DNA from 2 places in the Candidatus Enterococcus lemimoniae genome. Region 2 is predicted to be linked to the other one. Evidence: a T-box and tRNA genes for the amino acid it is inferred to sense, from the RefSeq annotation. Region 2 holds a T-box; the other holds one or more tRNA genes.
What was found. The T-box of region 2 lies ahead of leuS (leucine--tRNA ligase). A T-box ahead of a tRNA ligase gene usually reads a tRNA of that ligase, here a tRNA-Leu.
Positions count from the first base shown of each region.

Region 1: it encodes a tRNA-Leu, which carries the amino acid that the T-box ahead of leuS (leucine--tRNA ligase) is inferred to sense. The anticodon was not compared.

Region 1 covers NZ_CP147248.1:256,968-260,470, reverse strand. Annotated here, with positions in the region: gene A5866_RS01295 (DUF2871 domain-containing protein) at 1-156, shown strand, start outside; gene A5866_RS01290 (SDR family oxidoreductase) at 230-985, opposite strand; tRNA gene A5866_RS01285 (tRNA-Leu) at 1,130-1,212, opposite strand; gene A5866_RS01280 (ElyC/SanA/YdcF family protein) at 1,310-2,035, opposite strand; gene A5866_RS01275 (SprT family protein) at 2,162-2,656, opposite strand; gene A5866_RS01270 (Tex family protein) at 2,659-3,503, opposite strand, start outside.
Region 2 covers NZ_CP147248.1:2,846,124-2,849,626, reverse strand. Annotated here, with positions in the region: gene leuS (leucine--tRNA ligase) at 1-1,394, opposite strand, end outside; T-box leader at 1,688-1,913, opposite strand; gene A5866_RS13530 (muramidase family protein) at 1,964-3,503, opposite strand, start outside.

The DNA.
Region 1 (3,503 bases), 980 kb from region 2:
TTATTAATGATGATGATTCGAGGGACTTTACAAGTATTAGGCTCTCCGGAATCTGCTGCTATTTCAGGGATTGCTGGTTTAGGGCATATCATCATTACTGTGGGCTTGGCCTATTTCTTCCAAGTTTTGTTTAAAGCCGTTAAAGAAGAGGTTTAGCAGCTTCAACTAAAGCATTCAATAAAAAAACTTGTTTCGTTTGTATTCCAAAACGAAACAAGTTTTTTTATTATCACGCTAAAATACCACCGTCAGCAATAAATTCTCTACCAGTAGAATAAGAAGAGTCATCAGAAACCAAGAATAAGACTAAGTTTGAAATTTCTTTTGGATCAGCCATTCTTTTCATAGGAATCGTTTGTTGGAATTGTTCAATTGCAGCTTTTTGTTCTCCCGTTGCTTGCGTTACCATTGGGGTAATGACATCACCTGGATGAACTGAGTTGACACGAATATGCTTATCTGCGAATTCTAAAGCAGCACATTTGGTTAATCCTCTAACCGCAAATTTTGAGCTAACGTAACCATATCCGCCGACACTACCTTCAAAGCCTTCAATTGAGGAAATGTTAATAATTGAAGCTGAGTGACTCTTTTCAATTAACGCTACAGAATTTTTGATTCCTAAGAAGACCGATAGTTGATTGATTTCAATCGTTCGCATAAATTCTTCTTGCGTTGTATTTTCTAGACTCTTAAAGACATTAATCCCAGCACTATTCACGAGAATATTTATTACACCTTGTTCTTTAGTGATTTGTTCAATAGCTTTTTGCCATTGGTCTTCTTTGGTAACATCTAAATGAACAAATTGGGCATTGTCTCCTAAACTAGCAGCGGTCTCTTTGCCCGATATATCATCAATATCCGCTATATAAACGATTGCACCTTCTTTAATAAATAAAGCTGCATGCTCTTTTCCCATGCCCATTGAAGCTCCAGTAACTAACGCAATTTTTCCTTTTAATCTTATTGATAATTCCTCCATTCTTAAAACATAATAAAATAAGAGTTATTTAAAACGCTTACGCTCATTATAGCGCTTTCTAACATTTTTTAAATGGGGAGTAGAATAATTGAAAGCTAAATTAAAAGACACCTCTTTGAAAGAAGTATTCTGCTAAAAAACTTATGCGGCCAAGAAGACTCGAACTTCCACGGGGTTGCCCCCACCAGCCCCTCAAGCTGGCGCGTCTGCCATTCCGCCATGACCGCAATCTATGTCATTATTACCTATTCAATGATAAAATACGCTCTTACTTTTGTCAATCATTCATCCACTTCAATCGTTTACTTTTCTACTATTTAATTCTTATCTTTTCATTTCATATGCGTATACTTGGCACAATTTATCATAGGCCTGACTTACTTCTTTTGGTATCTCAACAGCATCAATATAATTACGACCATTAGGCCCGTAACCATTTGCATCATTTCTAAGTCGAGGAATTTCACCCAAAACTAAAGAAAGAAAGTAGTCTGTACTCCATAAACCATTAAGTTGTTCTTTTTCAAAGATAATCGCATTTTCAGCCGCTTTTACGAAGGGAACGATCGATACATAGTTTGTAAAAACAGCATCTGTTGCTTGCCACTCTTTTTCAAAAGTAGCCTTGATCCTTCTTTGTAATAAAGGATCTGCCAATAATAAGACTTTTTCAGGATGCCAGTTTGTGGTCTTCACTGTATCTAATGCAAAACGTGCATTCTCACCTGAGTTGGTTGATGTTTTCTCCGTTAAAAATAATGTTTTATCTAAATCATATTTTTGTTTAAAGTAATCCAAATACATTTCTGTTTCACTTGCGCCAGTGATAGCCATCCCCATTTTTTTAAAGTTACTCTGTAAAAAAGGCGTAGCATGACCAACACCACCAACTAACATTAATCTGTCTGCTAGGCCGTTTTCATATAACCGAATCAGTTCATCCGCAAGATAAGGCAAACTGTTGCCAGCTAAGATTGCAAGATCATAACGACTAGCTGTTGCTTCTTTTGCAGATAAATATTCGATAACTGTATTCCAATGTTGAATCATGCTATTCCTCTTCTCCTCTTAATCAATAGTATAATAATGGGATTGGGACAGAAGCGCTTATTCGGGATTTGCAATTTTAACAAAAAAGAACTCACTTTTGTCCCAAACTCATTTACTTTATAGTCATCAAGAATGAAGCAACTCTACTAAATTTCCTCGACATTTCCCACAAACATAGCGTTCCGTATTGATTCTGCGTTTACGTAGAATCAATGTTTGACACTTTTCACACTGATACTGATGGTATGATTGTGGTTTTTGTTCTACTAAAGGACGAACATAGCGGCTGCCGCCGGTTCGTTTCAATAATGACTTAAATTCAGGATCTTTATGTTGATAGCCTTTGCCTTCTATATGCAGATGATAGTGACACAATTCATGCTTGATCACATTGATCAATTCTGATTCACCATAACGTTCAAAAACTTTTGGATTGAAGTCTATATTGTGCGAGCTTAAATGATAGCGACCACCAGTGGTTCTTAGACGACGGTTAAAAAAAGCATTATGCCGAAACTTTTTCCCAAAAAAAGACAATGAAATCTCTTCTACCATCGCTTGTAATTGCGCATCTGTCAACACTTGCTTTGCGGGTTTTCCTTCTTTAGAAAAACTACTCAAGACTATTCTTTCCTTTCAGCTTGTGGCAGCATCGTTAAACTGATACGCCCTTTCTTCATGTCCACATCTTCTACCCAAACTGTTACAACATCCCCTACAGCAACAATATCAGTAGGGTGTTTAACAAATTTCGAGCTAAGTTTTGAAATATGGACTAAACCGTCTTGTTTGACACCAATATCAACGAATGCTCCAAAATCGATGACGTTACGAACTGTTCCTTGTAATTCCATCCCTGATTTTAGATCTTCCATTGATAAAACATCTTTTCTTAAAAGTGGCGCAGGCATTTCATCACGCATATCCCGACCTGGTTGGACTAAAGCGGCAATAATATCTTTAAGCGTTTCACTACCAACTGCTAATTCGGTTTCCAATTGTGCTAGTGGTAAACCTTTCAAACGTTGCGCAGCTTCTGTCGTACCAAGTTCTGCTAATTTAACGTTGGCTTTTTCTAAAATTGCTTTAGCTACATCATAACTTTCAGGGTGAATTCCAGTATTATCTAAAATATTTTTCCCATTTGGAATCCGTAAGAACCCAATCGCTTGTTCATAGGCTTTTGGTCCTAAACGTGGCACTTTTTTGACTTGATTACGGGCTGTAAATGCGCCATTTTCATCACGATAGGCCATTAAATTTTGAGCCGTTGTTTTATTTAACCCAGAAATATGTTGTAAAAGTTGTGGGCTAGCTGTATTTACATTGACGCCGACTTGGTTAACAGCTGTTTCAACTACAAAATTCAATTGTTCCGCCAAACGTTTTTGAGAAACATCATGCTGATATTGTCCCACACCAACTGCTTTGGGATCGATTTTAACAAGTTCTGCTAATGGATCTTGCA
Region 2 (3,503 bases):
AGTGGTGATTCTCCTGTTCCACTTGGTTTAATATCATCTGTTTTTGGTAATCTTAGTGGCAATTCATTTTCTGGAACAGTTGTCGTTGTACCATCTTCCCAATGAATCATAGGGATTGGTTCCCCCCAATAACGTTGGCGAGAAAACAACCAGTCACGTAAACGATAAGTAACTTCTTTTTTGCCGCATCCTTTTTCTTCTAACCATTGGTACATTTTTTCATTTGCAGCATCTTTCCCTAAACCATCTAAGAAATCAGAATTGATATGCAAACCATCACCAGTATAAGCAGCTTTTGTAATATCGCCACCTTCAATGACTTGAATCATTTCAATCTCAAATTTAGTAGCAAATTCGTGATCTCTTTCATCGTGAGCAGGTACTGCCATCACCGCTCCTGTTCCATAACTTCCTAAAACATAATCTGCGATCCAAATTGGAATTTCTTTTCCATTCACTGGATTGATTGCATACGCTCCTGTAAAGGCTCCCGTTTTTGTTTTAGATAAGTCTGTACGGTCTAAATCAGATTTTTTGCTTACTTCTTCTTGATAAGCTGTAACTGCGGCCTTTTGCTCTGGGGTCGTAATATCATCCACTATCTTCAATTCAGGCGCTACAACTAAGTAACTAGCACCAAATAAAGTATCTGCTCGGGTAGTGAAAACTGTGATAGTGTCCTCACTGCCTTTGATTTTGAAATCAACATTTGCACCTTCTGAGCGGCCAATCCAATTTCGTTGCATATCTTTAATGCTCTCAGGCCAGTCCACTAACTCTAAGTCATCCAGTAAACGATCTGCATAAGCTGTGATTTTAAGCATCCATTGGCGCATCGGTTTTCTGACAACATCATAGCCACCGCGTTCACTTTTCCCATCAATAACTTCTTCATTTGAAATTACTGTTCCAAGTTCTGGTACCCAGTTAACGGCAACTTCTGCTTCATAAGCTAAGCCATGTTCATATAATTTTGTAAAGATCCACTGTGTCCATTTGTAATATTCTGGATCTGTCGTATTAATTTCACGGTTCCAATCATAGCTGAATCCTAATGAATTGATCTGACGTTTAAACGTTTCAATATTTTTTTTCGTAAATTCTGCTGGATCATTTCCAGTATCAAGTGCATATTGTTCTGCTGGTAAACCAAAGGCATCCCACCCCATTGGATGTAAAACACTGTATCCTTGACTTCTCTTCATTCGAGATAAAATATCTGTTGCAGTATATCCTTCTGGATGTCCAACATGAAGACCTTGTCCAGATGGATAAGGAAACATATCTAGAGCATAGAATTTTTCCTTGCTAGGATCGTCATGGGTTGTAAAGCTATTGTGCTTTGCCCAATATTTTTGCCATTTTTTCTCGATTTGCTTGTGATTGTAACTCACGTTTTTCTCCTCCTGTTTAAGTAGCTTTTTTATTCGTATGTTTTAGTGGCGATTTAACTTTACTGCCATTGTACGCCTTGTATTATGCATCATCTACTCTGGCGTAGCCTAGCTTTGATCATTTAAGACCTTAATGGTGATTTACTTACCATCTCTTAACTTTTTTAGATCTAGACTTTTGGTGATTCACTAGTATGGTTACTTCGCTCCCTGTGGTCGCCAAGTATTGCGCATCATCAGCTCAGCAAGCAATCGCTGTGATTTGCAACAAAAACGCCCTACAGGAAAAACTCCTATAGGACGTATAATTGACAACGTGGTACCACCTAAATTCACTTGTATACATACAAGCCTCAGCGTTGTAACGACCGCCGCCGATTTTACTTAATAAAGTGGATTCTTTATACTTGTTCAGTAAAATAACTCAAAGGCGAGTTCGAAAGCTTCTGTACGTATTTTCACCAACCATACGCTCTCTAAAACATGGTTCTTTCTACTATTCCTTTTCACCGTTTAGCTATATTCTATATGCTATCATACTACCAAATATTCAAGTCAAGTTCAATCTTTTATTTTACTTTTAACGTTTGACCAATATAAATGATATCGCCGGATAAACCGTTCAGTTGTTTGATTCTTTGAACGCTAGTTCCATATTTTTGAGCAAGTCCCCATAAAGTGTCGCCACTTTTTACAGAATGCGAACCTGTTGTTTGTCCGCCGCCTTGATTACCAGTATTCGATGACCCAGCAGAACCGCCAGTTCCTTTTTTCACGATTAATTTTTGACCAGGATAAATCATATCTCCGCTTAAATTATTCCATTGACGTAGATTAGCAACACTTACACCATTCGCATTAGCAATTGCCCAAAGAGAATCACCTGATTTTACTGTGTACGAACCAGTTGTTGATCCAGCATTATTTGAACCACCTGTGTTACCTGTTGAGCCGCTATTGCTGCCACTCGTATTACCACCAGTGCTGCCGGAACCCTTTTTCACAATCAATTTTTGGCCAGGATAAATCATATCTCCGCTTAGATTGTTCCATTGGCGTAAATTAGCAATACTAACACCATTCGCATTAGCAATCGCCCATAATGAGTCGCCTGATTTTACTGTGTAATTCGTATTTATTGTTCCAGTATTACCGGAACCACCTGTATTGCCAGAACCGCCAGTATTACCGCCTGTGCTACCACCACTAGCGTTACCAGCACCTTTTTTCACGATTAGTTTTTGTCCAGGATAAATCATATCTCCGCTTAAATTGTTCCATTGGCGTAAATTAGTAAGACTAATACCATTCGCATTAGCAATCGCCCATAATGAGTCGCCTGATTTTACTGTGTAGTACGTGTTTGTTGTTCCAACATTACCAGAACCACCTGTGTTGCCAGAGCCTCCTGTGTTACCGCCTGTATTACCGTTATTGTTACCTCCTGTATTACCAGAGCCCTTTTTCACAATCAGTTTTTGGCCTACATAAATGACATCACTAGAAAGTTTATTCCAGCTCTTGATGTTCGCGATCGACGTGCCGTATTTAGCAGACAATGCCCAAAGGCTATCACCAGCTTTTACTGTATGTGTCACATCTTGGCCGCTTGTCTCACCACCTGTGTTGCCTCCTGTATTGCCATTACCGCCTGTATTACCTTCTCCTGTACTTCCACCAGTGTTGCCGCCGCCTGATGAAGGAGTATCATATTGTGTTAAATTATACGTTGTAATAATATTATTTAGTTTTGAATTATAGCTAGGATCTGTTGCATAACGTCCTGTTAACCACGCAGTTGCATCTCTGTATGAATTCGTGTTACTTTTCCAAGCGCCAGAATAGTAATACACTCCTGCTTGGAATGATGTATTCCTCAAGACGTAAGCATTATCACTAAATGATTCTGAATACGAAGGATATTTTCTAAACGCAGCATCGACTTGAACCCATTGTCCATTCAGTACTTCCCATGTCTTCATCGTAACAGATTGTCCTTGATAACTTCCTTTGATCCCAAATAAATTATGATTAGGCGCTGCCGATAGAGTACTTCTGCCCCAGTCACTTTCAAGAATAGCTTGGGCCATCATTACAGAAGCGTATAAA